DNA from 4 places in the Shewanella japonica genome. Region 2 is predicted to be linked to each of the others. Evidence: predicted binding sites of a transcription regulator. Region 2 holds the regulator's gene; each other region holds the start of a gene.
The links. The regulator sigma-54, encoded in region 2, starts transcription at its own class of promoters, with help from an activator protein. The targets are predictions, from matches to a motif close to GTTGGCACGNNNNTNGNNT.
Positions count from the first base shown of each region.

Region 1: the regulator sigma-54 is predicted to act here: its motif matches at 4,216-4,234, upstream of SJ2017_RS07075 (DUF3192 domain-containing protein).
Region 3: the regulator sigma-54 is predicted to act here: its motif matches at 3,185-3,203, upstream of flgF (flagellar basal-body rod protein FlgF).
Region 4: the regulator sigma-54 is predicted to act here: its motif matches at 1,771-1,789, upstream of SJ2017_RS08655 (nitrate reductase).

Region 1 covers NZ_CP020472.1:1,640,369-1,646,232, forward strand. Annotated here, with positions in the region: gene SJ2017_RS07045 (LysR family transcriptional regulator) at 1-475, shown strand, start outside; gene SJ2017_RS07050 (pseudouridine synthase) at 514-1,152, opposite strand; gene queF (NADPH-dependent 7-cyano-7-deazaguanine reductase QueF) at 1,239-2,093, opposite strand; gene syd (SecY-interacting protein) at 2,153-2,800, shown strand; gene SJ2017_RS07065 (Zn-ribbon-containing protein) at 2,938-3,711, opposite strand; gene SJ2017_RS07070 (DNA-binding protein) at 3,791-4,126, opposite strand; gene SJ2017_RS07075 (DUF3192 domain-containing protein) at 4,321-4,707, shown strand; gene SJ2017_RS07080 (DUF2789 domain-containing protein) at 4,721-4,951, opposite strand; gene SJ2017_RS07085 (GNAT family N-acetyltransferase) at 5,079-5,708, shown strand; gene SJ2017_RS07090 (Mpo1-like protein) at 5,766-5,864, shown strand, end outside.
Region 2 covers NZ_CP020472.1:4,296,056-4,301,919, forward strand. Annotated here, with positions in the region: gene kdsC (3-deoxy-manno-octulosonate-8-phosphatase KdsC) at 1-366, shown strand, start outside; gene lptC (LPS export ABC transporter periplasmic protein LptC) at 363-923, shown strand; partial or broken gene lptA (lipopolysaccharide transport periplasmic protein LptA) at 988-1,533, shown strand; gene lptB (LPS export ABC transporter ATP-binding protein) at 1,728-2,459, shown strand; gene SJ2017_RS18450 (RNA polymerase factor sigma-54) at 2,664-4,148, shown strand; gene hpf (ribosome hibernation promoting factor) at 4,173-4,460, shown strand; gene ptsN (PTS IIA-like nitrogen regulatory protein PtsN) at 4,463-4,906, shown strand; gene rapZ (RNase adapter RapZ) at 4,903-5,748, shown strand; gene SJ2017_RS18470 (HPr family phosphocarrier protein) at 5,751-5,864, shown strand, end outside.
Region 3 covers NZ_CP020472.1:3,488,326-3,494,189, forward strand. Annotated here, with positions in the region: gene SJ2017_RS15020 (flagellar basal body P-ring protein FlgI) at 1-885, opposite strand, end outside; gene flgH (flagellar basal body L-ring protein FlgH) at 896-1,570, opposite strand; gene flgG (flagellar basal-body rod protein FlgG) at 1,594-2,382, opposite strand; gene flgF (flagellar basal-body rod protein FlgF) at 2,394-3,137, opposite strand; gene flgE (flagellar hook protein FlgE) at 3,344-4,708, opposite strand; gene flgD (flagellar hook assembly protein FlgD) at 4,784-5,554, opposite strand; gene flgC (flagellar basal body rod protein FlgC) at 5,579-5,864, opposite strand, start outside.
Region 4 covers NZ_CP020472.1:2,024,773-2,030,636, reverse strand. Annotated here, with positions in the region: gene SJ2017_RS08655 (nitrate reductase) at 1-1,731, opposite strand, end outside; gene cctA (tetraheme c-type cytochrome CctA) at 2,075-2,410, opposite strand; gene htpX (protease HtpX) at 2,723-3,586, opposite strand; gene pepE (dipeptidase PepE) at 4,028-4,738, shown strand; gene SJ2017_RS08635 (TonB-dependent hemoglobin/transferrin/lactoferrin family receptor) at 4,868-5,864, opposite strand, start outside.

The DNA.
Region 1 (5,864 bases), 2.3 Mb from region 2:
AGCGCTAGATATTGTTGCGCCAACTGAAGCGAGCTTTACCAGTAAGCAAATTGCCACCGAAAAGCTTGTTTGTGTTGCTAGGGCTGAGCACCCGCAATTTAAACATGGAATAGATGAAGTGTCGTACTTCGCTGCTAAGCATCTGTTTTATCGACTTCATCGTCATAACCAGCGAGTTGCAGAGATGATTTCAACAGACCATTTACCTGAACGAGATATGTATGGTGAAAAATCCTCTTTACTGACGATGTTATCTGGCGTGAGTAAATCCGATGCCATATGTATTGCGCCTTATACCTACGCGAAAAACTATCAATCTATTTTTAATTTAATTTTGATGGACTTGCCTTTTGAAAGCCAAGTGATTTCGATTTACAGTATTTGGCCAACACGTAATCATCAAGACCCTGCGATAAAGTGGTTACGGGAGCTGGTGGAGTCTGCGATGGAGAAAGTGTATTTAACCAATAACTAGTAAGGTAAGCCGATAAATGAATAGCCCCGTTTTATGGGTTAGCTAAGGTTAGGGTTTATTACTGAATCTAAGTTATTGAGTTCAATAACGTCGCCAGCTCGCATATCATCAATATGTATATTACCAATTCTGACCCTAACAAGCCTTAATGTGGCAAAGCCAACGGCAGCGGTCATTTTTCTGATTTGACGGTTTTTACCTTCAGTTAATGTGATTGAAACCCAGCTGGTGGGGCCATGTCTTGGATCGCGGATTTTTTTACCGCGTGAGGGAAGTATTGGCTCTGCGTTTAGCTTGACTGCTTTACAGGGCTGAGTGAGATATTTCGTGCTATTAATGCCAATTTCAACTCCGTTTTGTAGTTGTGACATCGCCTTGTCATCGATATCGCCATCCACTTGAACATAATATTCTTTTTCGATGCCTTTACTTCTCACTTTATGGCTCATCATGCCGTCAGTTGTTAGCAGTAATAAGCCTTCAGAATCATGGTCTAATCGACCAATTGCCATGGTTTTATCTGGAAACTGACATAACTCGCCCAATAAGTGTTTTTTCTTTCGAGTTTCAGGCACAAACTGACTTAAAAAACCAAAGGGTTTAAATATTTTGAAATGCTTATGGGACTGAATATCGTCAGTTGTTGGTGTTAAACAAGTAACATTGTCTGTAGGCATGAAGGGCTCGGTATTACGACAGAAAATAAATGAATAAAGCCTAGGGATTAGGCTTTATTCATTAAGCTGATTGATGAATAAGCTATTTATTGTCTTGCTAAACGGTGCGTCTCTGGAGGTTGCTCAAGGTCGCTTCTGAATGGGTTGATATCCAATCCACCGCGGCGAGTATAACGTGCATAAACAGTGAGCTTAGTACAATGACAGTATCGTTTTAGGTCGGTAAAAATACGCTCTACACATTGCTCATGAAATTCATTATGTTGGCGGAATGAGATTAAATAGCGCAATAGCTTTTCATGATTAATCTTTGGGCCTTGATAACGGATCATCACACTTCCCCAATCAGGCTGTGAAGTGATTAAACAGTTAGATTTTAATAAGTTTGATGTGAGTGTTTCGACAACATTTTTCTCTTCAGTGCTGTCTTGCAAGTACTCAGGGTTAAATTCATAATCATTGACTTCAATATCTAGCTCATCGATACAATTGCCAGGTAGTTCAACAATACGTTGAGTATTGAAATGCTTAGGCTCAATCACTTTCACTGTTACCTTACCATTAGCGCATTGGCTTAAGTCAGTGGTTAAGGTTTGCTGAACGTGGTCTACACTGTCAAAACGTGTTTGGTTAAAGCTGTTTAAATACAACTTGAACGATTTTGATTCGATTAAATTATCACTTTCGATAGCAAGGTAAACTTCAATCATTGCGACCATAGGTTTACCTTTGGCGTTCAACCAAGATAACTCGTAGCCAGTCCAAATATCTGCCCCTTGAAACGGCAGAGTATCAGTTAATTCAATAGCGTCGCGATTAAGTTTACGAGGAACCCCTTGCAGCAGTGAAGCATCATATTCTGCTTGATATTGCGTCGATTGACCTAAAGTGAGTCCTTTAAGTGCATCTGCATCACTATAGGGGTCGTGATTGTGTGTCATCTAGTCTGTTTCCGTGTCAAAATAGACTTTTATTATAACCCAAAACTGGAGCATCTTAAGTGTCTTGTTCAACTTCATTGGAACATTTTTCTAGCCGTTATATACAAGCTTATCAGGATGTATTAGACGAGTTACCCCGTTATTTCCCACTTGGGCAAGGATCCGCTTGTATTGAAGGCAAGTATGATCTTGAATCTGACGGTGCGGTTTTTTGGAAAGCGGTAAAACGAAAAAGTAATTCAGATTTCAGTAATGTAGAACATGCATTAGACATCAAGCTTCATCAAGACATTAATGCCTTTTATGGTGAGTTTTTTTCTGCGCCACTTTTTTTCGATTCTAAATGGGGCGAAGGGGAGTTACTGCAGGTTTGGAACCAGCAAGATTTTGAATCTTTGCAACAAAATGTAATTGGCCACTTAATGATGAAGAAAAAGCTTAAACAAGCACCAACTTGGTTTGTTGGCGTTTTAGGTGATGGCGAACAGATGATTACTGTCGATAATGAAGATGGCAGTGTGTGGATTGAAATTCCAGGTGATAGGCCCAAAGATAAATTAGCCGATAGTCTTGCGGAATTTATTGATGCGCTAACACCACGAGTAACGCCGCCGGTAGAGCCGATTGTAGAGGAATATGTTGCTCATCCAGGTATTTGGCAGCGAATGAAAATGATGTGGAATGATTTGATTAAAGGCAAGAAATAATTGCTTATTCGGACATAAAATAAAAAAGCCAGGCTATAGATCAGGCTATAGATGCGGTCTGGCTTTTTTATTGAATGAACCGATAATGCGTTATCAGCTAACTCGTTGTATTAGTATCTATTGACGAGAAGATAATTTTACTGATGATCCCATGAGATATTCGATACAATTCGACATGGCTCGCACCTAAAGTGGAACATGTCTAATAATGGCTCATCTAAACGCCACGCTTTTGAGCCGCAACGTGGACAAGCTCGGTTTTTTTCACTGGCAAGGTTTTCGCCACCGACACGGTATAAATAATAATAAGTTGGGATTTTAGTTAAATACTCAACTCCGCCCCTGATATCCCAGCCCCGTCTAAATAAATCACTTTGATGACTGGTAATTTCTTCTAATGCTGCAAATTCAGCCTTTGTGGCCGCTGCCATTTGTAATTCATCACAGGCTTGCCACTCTGTCTGCCAGCGAATGACGCGTTTATGATCGCCGTTAAAGGTTGCAGGCAGCTGATACAGTGGAATGGGGAGTAAGTTATCGCCAGATCGGATAGGTGAACACATATGTACATAGCTGGTATATAACACTTGCCAGCTAGGCTGCTCCGTATTGCTGACTTCAGAGTTAATATCTTGGCCTATATATTTCTCGCGCGGTGCTAACAGTTTTGCGTCTGTTAATTGTTGTAAGGCTTGTTTAGTCCAAGGACTATTGTGACGAGTTGCTAAGCTGGTTTTTTCTGGCATCAACAATCGCACTTTAAACTCACCTTCGTTAAAGGCGACTGCAAATTCTCTTCCCAATATTTGACCGTTTGCTCGTAATGATTCGAGATAATGGTTGATGGCTTTTTCTGCCGCGGTGATGGTGGTATCCGCAAAACATTCAAATCTGAGCTCAGTGACAAACATGGGAGTTCCGTTAATGTGTTAAGTGTTTGGGTGTCGTTAAAAAGTCTTGTGGTCAATCTAATTTAAACTAATAACAGCCTTATGATTGATTTTCTAATTGGGCGATACGCTGTTCTAGCGATTCAATTTTTTTGTCAAAGTCAGCTTTCATTTGTTGAATTTGCGTTTGAAATAGTTGCTCAAGTTGTTGTCGCTCAGTATTGGCTGTTTGTTTGGTCGACTCTAGCGCATCGCCTAGATCTGGCAAGGTTTGCCACTGATCTTTTGGGATAGCTTTAAACTGTTGCAAGCCTTGGATTAACAAAGGCATTGGCACTTTACCACCCAGTTTTCCTTTTACTAATGCCATCGTCGGAGTGTGGCCATTCATTGCAATGGTTTTGGCCGCTGCGAGGACTTGTTCGATTGGACTCATAATTAGTGAAAATCCTCAATGTTGATTGGTGAAAATGATGATTTAATCAAATGTTATTTTAAAAATATAATAAAATCAATAATATAACTTTTGGCATGCTTTTAGCTTAATCATAATGGACAACATTATAACGTATCTCAAAAACAGTTTGAGTAGAAATTACGTGAGAATCATTTTAATAATAAGGAAGTATCATGAAAGCAAAATTGGGTTTAGCATTGTTAATGGCTGTAAGCAGTCTTTCATTGAGTGGTTGTGTGTTGAATGTGGGTGATCACGAAGGTAATCGCAGCAGCTCTTATTGGGAAAAACAACAACAAACTAATCGTACTAATTTATCTAAGTTGACGATTGGTATGGCGCGAGATCAAGTAACGACTCTAATGGGTACTGCTGATTTCAGTGAGGCTTATGTTACTCAAGCTGACGCAGACAGTCCGAAAAAAGAAGTCCATGTATTCTTTTATCGTACTCAGTGGAGCAAAGGTGATGGTAAAACCACTAAGGATGAATGTACTCCTGTGGTGATCAGTGATAATAAATTAGTTGGTTGGGGCGATACGGCTTACCAAAAAATCTAGACTGTAGTTACTGTTATTGCCTTAATAATACGTCCAGTTGGTCGACGAGTTCTGACCACTGGGCGTCTTGCGTTAAGGCCTCTGTAATAAATGCTTTTTGTGCTTCATTCCAAAAGCTAGCTTGGGTAATTGGTATTTCGTTAGGAATGTTATGCGTAGTAATAAAGTGCTCAATTCCAGTCGGTGATGCATCCAGTCCGAGTTGTTCAAATAGGTGGTTTAACGTTATTGAGGTGGTATCCATGATGACGACCTTATTAAGAAGTGAATGGACTTATCTGCATTAAGCCTAGGCGAGCGGATTAAAATTGCAATATGTTTCAAACTTGTTAACTTGTAACTATTCACTGAACTTCAATGAGACTGAAATTATGGAACAGACTACTATGGCGGAATATCGTGCAGTGTACCTGACAGCAGAAGATTTACGGGTGGCTGCGTCGATAATATATAACGCCTATCATGATGATCCGTTTTTCATTGAAGCCTTGTCCACGGCTAATAAAGCCAGTTACGAGCAAAAATTACGTGCCGCTATCAGGGAAGAATTAACTGAATTATGGCAGCAAGAGCAACCTTTAATTGGCTGGTTTAATGGTGAAAGATTGATTGGTGTTGCGTGCGTGATTACTCATCAAGTGCCATTAGGTGAAAGCCGCTATTGGCATTGGCGTTTGAAAATGGTGCTGGGAACCGGTTGGAGCTCCACGCAAGCATTAATCAACAAAGAGAATAGTATTTTAGAAAGCCTACCAAGTAATCAATATGGCATTCTGCAGTTTATAGCGTTATCGCCCATTGAACAGGGTAAAGGGAATGGCGCTAAATTGATTCACGCTGTGTTAAGTTGGTGTGATGACCAACCTGAACTCGATGGTATCGGCGTGTTTATTAATAATCCTAAACACAGTGAGTTATTTATCCGTGAGGGTTTTCAGCACCTTTCTCAACTAACGATCGGCACTGTAGATGGTGAAGTATTGATATATTCGAGTAAATAACTCGGTTCGCAGTTTATATAGTGAGCGTATTGATTTAATCGCTAGGTAGGATGGAAAATGAGCACGAAAAAATACCAAGACTTTAATTCTTTTTATCCTTTTTATTTATCTCAACATCAAGATGTAACATGCAGACGACTTCACTATATCGGTAGC
Region 2 (5,864 bases):
AGCGGTATCAGTGTTGCCGTTATCACAGGCCGAAAGTCTGCCATTGTCGAAAATCGAATGACGGCGCTAGGTGTTAGCCATATCTATCAAGGGGTAGACGATAAGCTCACACCATTTAAAGAGTTACTCAGTATTTATAATGTAACGCCAGATGAAGTTGCCTATATCGGTGATGACATGGTTGATTTACCCGTTATGAAAGAAGTGGGCTTAGCTGTTTGCGTAGCAGATGGTCACCCATACGTAAAACAACATTGCCAAATGATCACTCGCATTAATGGCGGTAACGGTGCTTTACGTGAGTTAACTGATTTACTGCTTGTTAGCCAAGACAAGTTCGAAACCGCCCACGGAATGAGCATATGAGCCGTACCACCCTCGCTATTCTCGGCTTCTTTGGTGCAGCATTAGTTTTATACTGGCAAGTGCAAGTGAAGCGTAGTCAAATGGAAGCCAATAAGCTTCCCGATCCCGCGCGTCCAGAATTCATCGCTAATGACTTGCGAAGCACAGAATTTAACGAGCAAGGATTAGTACAAAGCCGGGTGTCAGCAAAACACATGGAACACTTTCAGCAAACCAATGAAACCCTATTCACTGAGCCTGTATACCTTATCTATCCAGAAAACGGCGAAGCTGAGTGGCAATTAACCGCTGAATTAGGCAAGCTTAATAAAGAAACCGGTAAAGTGGTGCTAGAAAAAAATGTTATTATTGATGCAATAAACATCAATGAACCAGTACAATCGCTAACCACAAGTATGCTTGCGTTAGATTTAAATACCATGATCATGACGTCTGATCGACAGATTAATGTCTCAGGACAAGATTTTAAAATACAAGGCTTAGGCCTTTATGCTGATTTAAATGCCGAAGAGTTAGAGCTTTTAAGTCAGGTAGAAGGAACATATGAAGCAAAGTAAAACACTGACATTTTCACTCAATAAGCTTATGAAAACAGACTTTATTAGAAAAAGTATTCTTGGTATGAGCCTAATGGGATTGAGCTTAGTGACAGTCACCGGCGTTCATGCCAAAGAAGGTGATTTACAACAAGAGCTTAAAGTTGCTGCCGTCAGCCAAAAAGCAGATATTAAAAATAACCAAGTGATTTTCTTCGGCCCAGTGAATGTGACGCAAGGCACCATTAATATTAATGCCGATCAATTACGTGCATTCAGTGAAGAGTCGGGTGGCAAAAAAACCATGATTGCGACAGGTAATCCAGCCACATTCTCACAAGAACTCGATGATGGCCGTATCGGTACCGCAAGTGCAAACGAAATAAAATATGAGCTTTCGACCAGTATTTTAACCTTAAAAGGCAATGCAAAACTTGACCAGGCAGGCAGTCAGGTTACTGGTAATCTCATTAGCTATAATATTGATAAACAGCAACTGATCGCTGAAAGCACAGGTGAAGGAAAAGACAGAGTTATCACTATTTTTCAACCAGAAAATTACCCTGACTTGAATAAAGAAAACGAAGAACTTGATAACTCAGACGAAGCGCCGTTAGAAAATAATGATTCGCTTGATAACCCAGATGCTGATACGACTGACAATGTACCTAGCAATGTAACTGAGAATCAAACAGTGACTCCTGAGGCAAATGCTGTTGAAACTAACACTGACGCCCTCCTTGAATCAGTCACCCCTCAAGAATCTGATATTCAAAACTCAACCAATGCAGACATAACGACCCCTGCGGCAGAGCAAAAGCAATAATGACACAAATTACCTTAACAGCTGAGAACTTAGCAAAAAGCTATAAAAGCCGCCAAGTTGTCAAAAACGTTAGCCTAACCGTTAAAACGGGTCAGATTGTTGGTCTTTTAGGGCCAAATGGTGCAGGTAAAACCACAACCTTTTATATGGTTGTTGGCTTAGTCAAAAGCGATAAAGGTCGTATTTTGATTGATTCTGACGACTTGACTGCAGACCCAATGCATTTACGTGCTCGTAAAGGTATTGGTTACTTACCTCAAGAAGCCAGTATTTTTAGAAAACTCACTGTGCACGATAACATCATGGCGGTGCTGCAAACCCGTAAAACCTTATCGAGTGAGCAACGAATCGAAGAGTTAGAGCACTTATTAGAAGAGTTCAATATTACCCATATTCGTGACAGCCAAGGTATGGCTCTATCAGGTGGTGAACGTCGACGTGTAGAAATAGCACGCGCTTTAGCCGCCAATCCTAAGTTTATTTTATTAGATGAACCATTTGCGGGTGTTGATCCTATCTCAGTGATAGATATTAAGAAAATTATTCAACAACTAAAAAATCGTGGTCTTGGAGTATTGATTACTGACCATAATGTCCGTGAAACACTTGATGTATGTGAGCGTGCGTATATTGTCAGCCACGGAGATTTAATTGCTGAAGGTACGCCTGCTGAGATCTTAGACAATCAGCAAGTCAGGTCAGTATACTTAGGTGAGCAATTCAAGCTATAGTTAGCATTCTTTAGTGTACAAGCATGGCATTTTCGCGGCCAACCAGTCCCACTTTTTAGCGTTATACACTAGACTCAAAACTTAACGCTAATTTTTGGCAAAGTAGAACCCAAGTTCGGTTAAAGTCTAGCTAACACTTACAAAGGTGCTAGACCCATAACATTGTAGTCGCGATGATGAAATTCAATTAGGGATAAGCGGTAAATGAAAGCCTCACTCCAACTTAAAATGGGTCAACACCTGACAATGACCCCGCAGTTGCAACAAGCCATTCGCTTATTGCAACTTTCCTCTTTGGAGCTACAGCAAGAAATTCAGCAAGCACTTGACTCAAATCCTCTTCTTGAGCTTGAGGATGAGTTTGCCAAAGCAAAAGAACCAGTCAAAGACAATGCTCAGCAAACTGACACCGATTTTAGCGATAACAGCCAAGTCAGCGTAGAAAAAGACACCTCATCAGTCGATACAACAGAGTCACTTACGAAAGAGTCCATGCCTGAAGACTTACCAATGGATACCACTTGGGATGAAGTCTACACCGCCTCTCCTAACTCAGGTTCTGGCGCTGTAAGCCGTGATGACGATATGCCATTTCAAGGTGAAACGACTGAAGGTTTATACGAACATTTAGAATGGCAAAAAAACTTAACCCCATTTTCTGAAAATGACCTCGCCATTGCGACAGCCATCATCGACGCAATTGATGATAGAGGTTACTTAACCCAATCAACAGAAGATATTCTCGATGCACTCGGTCTTGAGGATATTGAACTTGATGAGGTTGAAGCCGTATTAAAGCGTGTACAACATTTTGATCCAGTGGGCGTCGCTGCAAGAAATTTAAGCGAATGTTTGATGATTCAATTGGGACAATACCCAAGCGAAATCCCTTGCATAGAAAATGTAAAATTACTGATATCTGAACACCTAGATTTAATAGCAGGTCGTGATTTCAGATTACTAATGCGTAAAACCAAGCTTAAAGAAGATGATTTACGCGAAGCGATTCAATTTATCCAAACACTGAACCCTCGCCCAGGGTTACAAATTACTCCAATCAAAGATGAGTACGTCATCCCAGATGTCACAGTGTTTAAAAAGAATGGCCGTTGGGTCGTAGAATTAAACCCAGATAATATGCCTAAAATAGGCGTAAATCAGCAATATGCCGCCATGGCAAAAGGCTCAGCCAATCAAGCTGACAGCCAATTCATTCGCGGTCACTTACAAGAAGCCAAATGGTTTATTAAAAGTATTGAAAGCCGCAATGAAACCCTGTTAAAAGTGGCAAATTGTATTGTTCAATTCCAGCAAGGTTTCTTTGAGTTCGGCGAAGAAGCCATGAAGCCTATGGTTTTAAATGATATTGCCGAAGCGGTAGAGATGCATGAATCGACCATCTCACGGGTTACAACTCAAAAATATATGCACACCCCTCGCGGCCTTTTTGAACTAAAATACTTCTTCTCTAGCCACGTAAGTACCGATGATGGCGGAGAGTGTTCATCTACAGCAATCAGAGCCTTTATCAAAAAGCTGGTCGCTGCAGAAAACCAGAAAAAGCCACTTAGCGATAGTAAAATGGCGACGCTACTGGCTGAACAAGGGATCAATGTTGCTCGGCGTACGATCGCCAAATATCGTGAAGCAATGCTCATCCCTCCCTCAAACCAACGCAAAAGCTTATAAGCCTTTGTTATTGGAGGATGATCTATGCAAATTAACCTGACTGGACACCATATCGAAATTACTCAATCTTTACGTGAGTATGTGCAAACTAAGTTTTCAAAGCTTGAACGTCACTTCGAACAGATCAATAATGTTCACGTTGTGCTCAATGTACAAAAGTTACAACAGATTGCCGAAGCTAAATTGCACCTCAAAGGAGGTGAAGTTTTTGCCGTATCTCAAAACGCAGATATGTATGTCGCAATTGACGCCCTGATAGACAAATTAGACCGTCAGGTAATTAAACACAAAGAGAAGTTAATTAAACACTAACGATGGAACTTCGCACCATCCTGCAGCCGGCGTGCACTACCTGTGCCACTCCGGGCAGTAAGAAAAAGGTACTGGAACTTATCAGCAATTTAATGGCTGACCAGTACCCTACTCTATCTTCACAAGCTATTTTCGAAAGTTTAATAGCACGTGAAAAAATGGGTAGCACAGGTATCGGCAATGGCATTGCGATTCCACATGGGCGTTTAGACGACATTGAATCGCCGATCGCTATTTTGATCAAATGTGAAGAAGCTATCGACTTTGATGCTATTGATAAGAAGCCAGTAGACATTTTATTTGCCTTATTGGTTCCTTCTGAGCAATGTCAGCAACACTTAAGCACGTTATCAAGTATGGCTGAGAAATTAAGCGATAAACTCATCCTTAAAAGACTTCGAAAGAGTCATGACGCTACAGAACTGTATCAGGTTATTACTGCATGAAACTTGTCATCGTATCAGGACGATCGGGCTCAGGTAAGTCAGTTGCTTTAAGAGTGTTAGAGGATTTAGGTTATTACTGTGTTGATAATCTGCCTCTCCCACTGATTGGCAGCCTACTAGAGCAGCTAAAAGGAAATAATGAACTTGTCGCCATCAGTGTTGATGTGCGTAATATCGAAGAGCAAGGCAAAGTATTAGAGCAGCAAATTGCTTTGTTGTCCGACGATACCACGATCATTAGTTTATTTTTAAATGCCAATGATCAAGTACTGCTTAAACGATACAGTGAAACACGTCGATTACACCCGCTGTCAAAAAATCAAATCTCATTACAAGAAGCGATTCAACTTGAAGGTCGATTGCTCGAACCAATCGCCAAAATGGTTGATCACTACATCGACACATCTCAGCTGAATATTTACGATTTGAGCGATCAAGTCCGACAAATTCTTATGGGCAGTGTTGATAAAGAATTAGTCATTCACTTTGAATCATTTGGATTCAAGCACGGTATGCCTACTGAAGCCGACTTTATGTTTGATGTCCGCTTTTTGCCAAACCCACATTGGGAGCCTGAGTTAAGACCATTAACGGGTCTTGATCAACCAGTACAAGAATTCTTAGGCAGACAACCCCTAGTCAATAAGTTCATCTGGCAGATTGAGAATTTATTTGATACTTGGATGCCGCACCTTGAGCGCAATAATCGCAGTTACCTTACCATCGCGATTGGCTGCACAGGTGGACAGCATCGCTCAGTTTATATTGCAGATCAACTCACACAGCGCTTCAGTAACAGTAAACACCAAGTTAGCGCTCGCCACCGAGAGCTCAACCTGTGACGATGAATATCTCCAGAGAAATCACCATCAGTAATAAACTTGGGCTTCATGCTCGAGCGGCAACAAAATTAGCTATATTGGCTACGGAATTTAAAGCCAGCATTACCTTGATTCAA
Region 3 (5,864 bases), 810 kb from region 2:
TTGCGTAGCTTCTGCAATGGTGACCGTTAATCCGCCATGCGTCACAGCTGCAGGCATTAAACGCACATTTTGGCCAACGACAATGGTGCCAGTGCGTGAGTTAACAATCACTTTCGCAGATTCATCAGCTATCTCGACTTCAACATTTTCTAATGTCGCTAAAAAAGAAACTCGCTGTGATGCATCACGAGGCGCACTGACTTGAATAGAGGTTGCATCTAACGCTCTTGCCATACCTGGACCTAAAAAGTCGTTAATTGCATCTGCCATACTTTTAGCGGTAGAAAAATCTGAACGACGTAGGTTAAAAGTTAGATGATCCCCTGTCGCAAATGGACTCATCACACTGCGTTCAACAATCGCGCCACCAGGAATACGCCCAACTGTTGGCGTATTTTGAATCACTTGCGAACCATCTAAACCTTCTGCACTGAAACCACTGACCACTAGACTGCCTTGTGCGATAGCGTAAACATTGCCATCAACCCCTTTTAAAAAGGTTTGCAGTAAAGTGCCGCCACGTAAGCTTTTTGCTTCACCTAAACTCGATACGGTAATGTCAATATTTTGACCGGGCTTAATAAATGCTGGCATCTCTGCATGCACCGCTACCACCGCCGCATTCTTGGTTTTAGGGTTCACATTATCAGGTAAATTAATGCCAAAGTTTTTCAGCATGGTTCTGAATGTTTGTTCAGTGTATTTGGTTTTTTCACCAGTGCCTGGCAAACCAACCACAAGACCATAACCAATCAGTTGGTTACTACGTACACCTTGAACGTTGGCAATATCTTTAATTCGCTGTGCTTGAACTGGCGCAGAAAATACCGTTAATGCAACAGAGACGGTAAGGGTAATGGAGATAAATAAAGATGAAATTTTCATGGCATACTCCTTAGAAAGGCCACCATTCGCTCATAAAGAATGAGCTTAACCACCCTACTTTTTGAACATCTGCAAATGTACCCGTTCCGCTATATTGAATGCGGGCATTGGCTACTCGAGTTGACTGAACTGTATTCTCAGGAGTGATATCTTGACTTCTTACCATGCCTGTAACACGAATAAATTCATCGCCATTGTTAATCGAAATCCATTTTTCACCACGGATAACCAAGTTGCCATTACTGAGCACTTGCATCACGTTAGCTGAGATACTGCCATCAAGGCTGTTAGATTGGTCAGCATCAGCTTCACGCTTGGTGTCCATCGCATCAGAATAACGTAAATCAAGTGGTACACCTTTAATCGTCACATTGCCGCCACCAGCATAGATAGGGTCAACACTCAGATTAGAGTCTTTTTTGATTTCGTTATTGGCGCTTTTTTTAGCTTGAGTCGATTCATTTAACAGCACTGTGATAATGTCACCGACTTTATGTGCTCGTATATCTGAATATAAGCTAGACGATTGATGGTCCATGTAAATCGACCCCGTCGACACCATTTTAGTTGGTGATGCTTCTGGATACACTGGCGCATAAAATGGATCATCAGGTATAGGTTTTTGTTGCGTTGAACTACAACCGGCAATGAAAATAACGGATGCTAACGCTAGGTATTTATTCATAATCCAGTTCCTTTCAATAACAGTTATAGGTTCTGAGTCACGTAAGACATCATCTGATCAACAGCTGATATCACTTTAGAGTTCATTTCGTAAATACGCTGACTTTGAATCAGGTTTACTAGCTCTTCAGTCACATTAACGTTTGATGTTTCTAATGCCCCTTGGCGAATAGCGCCTAGGCCATCTAAAGAAGCTGTTCCCTGAATAGGCGTTCCACTTGCGCCAGTTTCGGTATACAAGTTTTGCCCTAATGGATCTAACCCTGATGGATTAATGAAATCGCTCATGGCTAACTGTCCAACAACTGTGCTTTCTGTCGCGCCAGATAATTTTACTGATACTTCACCTTCGGCAGAGACTGTAATTGAAGTTGCATCATCAGGTATGGTGATTGACGGTTGCACGACATAACCAGAACCTGGAGTCACAATCTGGCCATTTTCATCTAAGCTAAATTGACCATTTCGGGTATAAGCAGCGGTGCCATCAGGCATCTCGACCTCAAAAAATCCAGGGCCTTCAATCATTAAATCTAACGAGTTATCTGTGGTTAACATGTTACCTTGGGTGAACATTTTTTGAGTTGCCACGACCTTAGTACCGGCACCAATGTTCAAACCATTCGGCAGCTTAGTATTATCAGCACTTATACCACCAGCTTGATTGACTGTTTGATATAGCAAGTCTTCGAATACTGCACGGCTTTTTTTGTAACCTACGGTGCTCGCATTCGCCACGTTATTAGAAATAACTGCAATATCGGTTTGTTGGGCATCTAAGCCTGTTTTACTGATCCATAAAGCGGGATGCATAATTATTACTCCTAACTAACTCTCATTAAGGATGATGAAGCACGGTCTAGCTCTTCGGCATTTTTCATCATCTTCACTTGCATTTCGTATTGACGCTGGATATCAATTAACGCCACCATTTCTGAAACAGCGTTAACATTACTGCCTTCAACAGCCCCTGTTTCGATATTCACATTAGGATCGTTCGGCGCATTTAAGCCCGAAGTCAGCCTAAATAACCCATCTTCACCACGCATCATTTCTTCATTTGATGGATTAACTAATTTAATTCGTGCCACTTCTTCAACCACATCCGCAGTTGCACCCTGAGGTCTTACAGAAATAATGCCATCAGGCGAGATTTGAACTTTGTCGATTGGTAGCGGCAAAACTATCGGTCCAGCCTCTCCCATAACAGGGTTGCCTCGACCATTAGTTAATAAGCCTGTACTGTCAAAACTTAGACTACCGGAGCGGGTATACGCTTCGCCGCCATCAGCACCCTGCACTGCAATCCAACCTTTATCTTTAATCGCAATGTCTAAATCACGACCCGTAGTTTTAATTGGGCCTGAACTAAAATTTTGCCCAGGGCTTTCAGTCATAGAAAAGACACGTGTCGGTAAGCCTTCCCCAAACGCTTGCATAGAGCGAGCTTGAGCCAAATCAGCTTTAAAACCATCGGTATTCGCATTGGCTAAATTATTGGCACGAACAGCCAAAGCATTCATATTTTGCTTTGCCCCACTCATGGCAACATACAGTAATTTGTCCATCTGCCGCTCCGTCAAACTTTTTACATAACTAAAGATATAACTAGAACTAGCAATGAGTGTGCCAATATATAAATTGTGAATAGAGAATGGCTAACTAAATGAAATGTATTTGAAAAGCAGGAAGTGAAAAGAAAAACAATAAGAGGCAAAAAATGAAAAGGCAAAGAGTTGCCGTTGCGGCAACTCTTTGTCAAAACAAGTCAAACTTATCGAATTTGAAGAATCGACTGATTTAACGTGTTATTCACTTCAAGTGTACGAGAGTTCGCTTGGAAGTTACGTTGTGCAGAAATCAAATCCACTAACTCAGTGGTCAAATCGACGTTAGATTGTTCAAGCGCCGATGAACGAATACTACCAAAGGTACCACTATTTGCTTCACCTGCTAGCGCTGGACCAGAATCCAAGCTGGCTTTCCAAGAAGTATTACCCACTTGAGTTAAACCTTGCTCGTTAGCAAAACGAACCAAAGCAACTCGAGCTAATGGTTCAGTCGAACCGTTACTGTAACTTGCTGTCACTAAGCCATCTTCGCCAATACCTACGTTAGTCAAACGACCGACGGTGGTACCATCTTGAGTTAACTCAGTCACTTCAAATGGAGATGCATATTGAGTTGGATTATTAAATCCAACGGTAACTTTTTGACTACCATCAGCGCCAGGGCCTAATACGTTAGCACCATTAACACCCAGCTCAACCGTTTCAACTACCGCAGGATCTGAGCCTGTATATGCGCCCGCATCATTGAACTTTAATACCGAGCCTTTCCAGCCCGATGCATTTTCAGCAAATCTTGTCGTATCAGCAACACCGTCACCAGTCGTATCAGCGCCGTATGAACCACCATTTGCTTGGTCAAGGTCAACTTGTTTGCCATCTACAGCATAGAATGCAACCCAATTACTTTCACCGGTATAAGCCCCTTCTGTCGGCTTAACAAAATAGGTGGTCATAATGTGCGATTCACCAAGTGAGTCATAAATCGTCACTGAAGTCGATTTATTAAACGTGTCAGGATCGTTGGGATCAAAGTTAGCAGGATCTAATGGCGTTTCACCCACATCAAGGTTCATCTGTAGGCCAATATTCTCAGTTTTCACTGGGCTACCTGCCGTATCAGGGATCTTAATTGGTTGAGTCGTCGTTAAACTAACCGAGGTAGAGTTACCGTCAGCATCAACAGGGAACCCTTGTAAATAGTTACCAGCAGAATCAGTCATGTAACTTTCTGAGTTAACTTTAAATGCGCCAGCACGAGTGAATGCGTGATCTTGAACTCCCACACCTGATGATGTCACAAAGAAACCACCGCCACTTATCGCCATATCTAAAGAGTTACTAGTAAACTGTAAACTACCTTGCTGAAATTGCTGTGCAACCTGTGTCGTTGTCGCACCGCCACCGACAGCAGTTTTGCTGTTAGAGAAAATTGAATTAGCATATACGTCAGCAAACTCGGCACGAGATTCTTTAAAGCCTACGGTGTTAACGTTAGCAATGTTATTCGCAGTGGTATTGAGATCTTTTTGAGCTGCAGAAATACCACTCAAAGCAATGTTAAACGACATAATTCACCCCTTTCCTACTCATTCTGTTTGTTTTACTGACTGCCACAGCTGCCAGCTTTAAATTTGATAAGCTAATTAACTTTCAGTGACAGCTAAGACATCTGACAACTGAATACCACCAATACCACGTAGGTTTAATATTGCTCCTGTTGTGGTGTTACCCAGTGACACGCTCGTCACATGCGCATAGGTCGATACTGCTAAATCTTCTGATTTTCCATCAATTTTGCCGTTCGCTTTTATCGCGTAATTGCCTTCAGGAGCTGGGTCGCCATTTTTATCTAGCCCATCCCATGACACATCAATGTTACCGCCAGCAGAGCCGTCAACTTCAAAGGTTTTAATGACTTGGCCACTTTCGTCTTCAATACTGACTGTTATCGTATCGATAGAAGTTGGTGTACTAATCACGCCATTGACTTCTGGACTATCTGACGATATGTGCCCCGTATCAGACGGAATTAACACTTTACGGCCTACTAAACTTGAAGCCTGCAACGCCTGACTCGAACTCGTTAAGTTATTTAAGTTGAGAATTTCTTCATTCAACTTGGCAATACCGTCAACGGTTGAGAATGATGCCATTTGCGAAATCATTTGATCGTTTTCAACAGGCTTAAACGGATCTTGCATTGATAACTGTTGACTCAATAAAGCAAAGAAATCTGATTGAGTCAGCTCCTGGCTATTAGGTTCAGGTGTTTCTGGCTCTCCTTGTAAGGCCACACTGTCTAAAAATGCATTCCCTGTACTGGCTGTTTCTTGTGTATTGGATGCAATACCAGTACTACTAGCAGATTGAGTCTGTGGTAAAGACTGACTGCTGTAAGGATTAATGAGGCTCATCTTTTACCCCCCACAAAATTCATATTACTTACCCATACGAAGTGTTTGTTGCAGCATTGATTTTGCCGCATCAGCCACTTGGACATTCATTTGATAAGAACGAGATGCTGAAATCATATCCGCCATCTCTTCCATCACATTGACATTCGGTTTGTAAATAAAGCCGTCACCATCAGCCATAGGATGATCAGGAGAAAACTCCTTTAATAACGGTTTATCACTTTCAACAATGCCCTTAACACTGACACTGTGAGAACTATTTTGCTCATGGCTTGCTTTGGCCATTTCAGCTTCAAAAATCGGATGACGA
Region 4 (5,864 bases), 2.3 Mb from region 2:
TTGATATAATCGACGCTCAGTTTGTCCAAGCATTGCGGCACTTGTTACTGGCCATTGAGTTGGCGCTAACCTGTCGTATTCAGCATCAGTTAATTCACTCATGCCAGAGATATCAAATTGTTTTTCAGGAAATTGTGCTTTTACTGCTTTTGAAAGCTGAGCAAACTCTTTAAACACAGCCGCACTGCTTGAGAATGTAAATGCTGCGCTAAACCCCATGCGTTTTGCGACTTCAGCGAGTGCCCACCAATCAGGTTTTGCATTGCCTTTAACGGGTATAAAGCCACGTTGACGAGTGATAACACGTTCGCTGTTAGTGACAGTGCCACACTTTTCTGACCAACCTAAAGCAGGTAATAATATGTCGGCTTGTTTTGCTGTTGCGGCATCTTGGGTGATATCTGATACCACCACAAATGGGCAAGCATCAAGTGCCTGCTGTATTTTTGCTGTGTTCGGTAATGAAACTAACGGGTTTGTTCCCATGATCCATACGGCTTTAATTTTGCCATCAGCCATTGCATCAAATAATTCAACTGCAGTTAACCCCTTATCTTTAGCAATGGATTCGGTTTGCCATACATCTGCTAATAACTGTCGTTCAGGAGCAGAGAATCCCATATGACAAGCAAGTTGTGTGGCAAGTCCGCCTACTTCTCGCCCGCCCATCGCATTAGGCTGACCAGTTAAAGAAAAGAAACCGCAGCCAACTTTACCAATATGACCAAGCGCGAGATGGCAATTGATGATTGCATTCGTCGTTTCGGTACCTGAAGTAGACTGATTCACTCCCTGACAACTGGCAGTAATGACTTTTTCATTGGCAATAAACAACTGATAAAATTGAGTTAATTCGCTTTCCGTCAAGCCTAAAGACGATGCAAGCTGGTCAGTTTTAACAAGATCAGTTTGTGAAGATAGGGTGTGAAGTACAACATCAAAACCTTCTGTGTGCTCATCAATGTACGCCTTATCTTGAGCCTCATTTTCAGAAATAAACTGCAATAAACCATTAAACAACAGACTGTCAGTGCCAGGCGTAATTTGTAAATGTAAATCTGCTTGAGCCGAAGTGGCCGTTTTAGCTGGGTCAACCACAATGATTTTTGTACCAGATTGCTCGCGCGCTTTAATCATTCGTTGAAATAAAACCGGGTGAGTCCAAGCGCTATTCGCCCCAACTAACACAATAACATCCGTTTGCTCAAAATCGTCATAACAGCCCGGCACGACATCTTCACCAAAGGCACGCATATGCCCACTCACAGCCGATGACATGCATAAACGTGAATTGGTATCTACATTGGCTGTACCAATAAAGCCTTTAGCAAGCTTGTTTGCTACGTAATAGTCTTCAGTTAGCAACTGACCAGATAAATAAAAAGCCACAGAGTCTGGCCCGAACTCAGCAATTGTCTTTGTAAAAGAGTCTGCAATTGTTGTTAACGCCACATCCCAGTCAATTGGCTTACCTGACTTACGTTTGGGATAACGCAGTGTATTAGGCTGAACCAAGCTTTCTAGTAAACGTTCGCCTTTAGCACATAACTGTCCTTTATTAGCTGGATGTTGCAGATCACCCTCAAGGTTATACATGGGTGCACTTGCTTTTGAGTTTTTCTGCTCATCGTTAACATGCGGCGTTACCTCTGCAAGAGGCGAAACACTAACACCACAGCCTACTCCACAATAAGCACAACTTGTTTGGATACTAGACCGGATATGAGACATGCAACTTCCTTTTACTGACAAAATTCTATGTCAATAACATCGCAAAAGTTGTGCCAATAGCCAAAGTGATGATTTTAAAGATGTTTTAAATCTGAGGGTAAGGTTTCAATCAAAAACTGTTCTAGATAAGTGCATTATTTTGCACCAATTAAGCGCAAACCATTGAAAACACAGCAATTTAAATACCTCTTTAGGGGTAGTTTAATTATAAGTATCTGAACATGCAGTGGGTTTTTGATATACAAATATCAGTCAATTTAAGGCGCTTGGATCAAAGCAAAAAAAAAGCACCGTCATTAACGGTGCTTTATTCATCAGTTGTTACACAGTTCAACTAGCTCAATTACTGAGCAGAACGACCATCATCATGACAACTATCACAAGTTGGTACGTCACCCACATTCATATCATGTGGCGCGTGACAATCGGCGCACATTAACATGCCGTCATGCGGTGCATGGTTATCATCCATTTCAGCTAATGTACCATGACAGCTTTGACACTGTTCAAACTCATACTCACCATCAGCAGATGGTTCACCATCAGCGTGACAGCTTTCACAGCCACCCATTTCGGCATGGAAATCAGCTAAGTTTTCATCTGACGCAAACGCGTTTGTTGACAATGTCAGTACAGCTAAAGCTGCTGCAAACAAAGCCACAAGAATTTTATTGCTCACTATAATACCCTCCATTTGTGATAATAAAGAAAACGATCATCAATTAGCTTTCTTAGTTATCGGTTATCAGCACGACATTTTGACTCAATATTTTGGCTCAATACTTTGACTCTACAATAAACTTAGCTAACACTGCTTAATTTAGCAACAGTAAATACAACTACCCAAGCCTAACATTGAACCTTCTCCCTTAACATGCGTCACGCGATGTAACCACAAGATTAAAGTGGTCATCATTCTACTCGCACAATTTCAAAAAGAAAGTATTAAAAAAGGAGCCCTTGGGCTCCTTTTCGCAATATTATTAATGTATTAGCTGTTTTTAAGTGCGCTAATGCGTTTGTCTAACGGCGGGTGACTCATTAAGAATTCAGCCATTGAACGCTTACCATTAATACCTAATGCAGCCATTTGTGCTGGCATTGCACCTGTTTCTGGCCCTGTTTTTAAACGCTCTAATGCAGCAATCATTTTATGCTTACCTGCAAGTTTAGCTGCGCCTTCATCGGCTTTAAATTCACGAATACGTGAGAAGTAAGCCACAATCATTGACGCTAAAATACCGAATAGCATGTCCATGACAAAAACTACGGCCATGTACGCAAACATACCTAAACCTTCACCATCTTCGCTGTTATTAGCAACGACATTGTTAACAATGCCAGCAACAACACGAGCGGCAAAAATAACGAAGGTATTAACAACACCTTGAATTAAGGTCAATGTCACCATGTCGCCATTGGCAACGTGGCTAACTTCGTGCGCTAGTACGCCTTCAATTTCGTCTTGAGTCATACCATAAAGTAGACCAGAACTTACCGCGACCAATGCATTGTCTTTGCTTGGGCCAGTAGCAAAAGCATTCATTTCTGGTGATTGGTAAATCGCCACTTCTGGCATTTTGATACCCGCTTGCTCAGCTTGTCGGGCAACCGTTTCAACTAACCAACGTTCAGTGTTATCACGTGGTGTTGTAATGACTTCACACCCCATGGTCTTTTTAGCCATCCACTTAGAAATCGCTAAACTGATGAATGCACCACCAAAACCGAACATGGCAGCAAAAATTAACAACCCGCTCATGCTTGAGGTACTCACCCCAAGTAACGACATCACAATCGAAGCAACTAGCAAAATTGCTAAGTTGGTGCCAATCAATAACATAATACGTAACATTACAACTCCTATCTGGCACTAACGCCGCTTAAAACTTTCTAATAACGTACAACCATGTCTTCATGCATGATTGTTTAAATCTTTTGCCAATTCTACTTTTTACATTGAGCGTATGGCGATAGTTCAATGCATAATGACATAATATGTCCTATTGGGTTATTTTCAAGGTGTCATCGAAAAAAAATGACATAAAATGACAAGTTCTTGAAAATATCACATCAAGCCTAATCTCAGCTGAATGGTCTTCGTTAAATTATGACTTAATCGCTATCAGAGATAAGAAGAGCGCAAAGTCTAGGTAGATAAGATTAATCCAAGCTTAAATTTATCCTCCATTAATCATTTTCCATCCACTTAGGTTATGGTTTGTAATTAATCTTTGTTAATATCCAATAAATATAAGAATAACTAGCGATTAATTAAACAGTTAAGGAAATCGAAATGGCCGTAAATGCATTAATGCTCAGCAGTTCACGTGAAGGCAATACTCCCTATTTAGCCCATGCCATTGAGTTCATCAAACCGCTTACTACTCACGCAAAAAAATGGGTGTTTATTCCCTACGCAGGCGTGAGTGTCGATTATGATAAATATCTTGCAATGGTCACTGAAGGTTTAGCCTCACTGAATATTGAAGTCAGTAGCATTCATCAATACAGTGACCCAAAACAAGCGATAAAAGATGCAGATGGAATTTTAGTTGGCGGCGGTAATACTTTCCAATTATTAAACGAGTTATACCGTTACGACTTAGTGCATTTATTAAATGAGCAAGTTAGCAATGGTAAGTCATATATCGGCTGGAGTGCTGGCTCAAATATTACAGGGCTGAGTATTCGCACCACAAATGATATGCCAATTGTAGAGCCTGCTTCATTTACTGGCTTAAAACTGTTGCCATTTCAACTAAATCCGCACTACACCAACTATCAAGCACCTGGTCATAACGGTGAAACTCGAGCACAGCGATTACTTGAATTTACGATTGTCGATCCTATTACGCCAGTTATTGGTATTCAGGAAGGCACTGCCCTTTGGCGTCAAGGTGATACTCTCTCACTTGTCGGTGAAAAGGACGCATATTTATTCCATGGTAAAGAACAAGAGGTCGTCATTCCTGTTGGCAGTGATTTAAGCCATTACTTAGATTAATCCCTCATTAATACTGGGTAAGTTCTGCATAAAACCTTGCGATTGAATCATACCTAATCAAAAAAGCCTTAAATTCATATTGAATCTAAGGCTTTTTAACGCTTTTAACCGCTAAGTTAACTCAGCGATTTAGAAAGTATAATTGACTTTAAGACTGAAATAACGGCCCGGTTGCGTGTAATTATCTTCTGTCACACCTAAGTTAGACATTAAAAATTTAGATTGGCCAGCCACATCAGCGTAATCAATGTACTCAGTGTCAAATACGTTAAATACCCCGCCACGTAATGTCCAATTTTCACTTAGCATGACATTAGCCGTGATATCAAATACTGCGTAACCAGCAGTATTGTAAACTTCGTTAAAGCCCATATCTGGCATGCCCGGAATTGGAGGGAAGATATCTAAGTCAGTTGTTCTATCCATGTTATCAGCAAAACGAACCGTCAACCCAAAATCCACTTCCTTATTAGCAAGGTAAGTGTAGTAATTCATCCCAACATTACCTTTAAGCGGACTAACTGAATTTAAATAATCACCGTTTTGATCTTCACCATGGGTGTAAGCAATGTTACCCCATAGTTCAATTTCATTTGTAAACCAGTGGCTAAATGACGCTTCAGCACCGTATAAAGTCACTTCATCGTAGTTGATATATTGATACTCAAGTGACTGAGGTAGTGCGCAGCCGAAAATACCGCCACACCCAACAAATTCCCAATCAATATAGTCTTTGGCTTGTGTGTAGAATGTGGTCAATTCGTAACGTGTATCACCATGATGACCACGAACCCCTATCTCAACAGTATGGCTTGATTCTGACTCTAAATCGTAGTTTGCTTGAATCAATACAGGGAATGGCATTTTGCCATCTTTAACCTCAAGCTCACCCCATTTTTGATCAGGTGTAGGCATTTTATAACCGTACGCATACTGAGCATATACGTTGACGTTATCGGTCATATGGTACACAAGACCTAACTTAGGTGACCAAAAGCCATCGCTCATCTCTTCAAAATCTGCAGGATCACGACCAGCATCTTCAGCTTGTTGTTGATCAGGTGTATTGCTGAAGTAATCGTAACGCAAACCTAAAATGGCATTTAACTTACCATCGTAAAAAGTA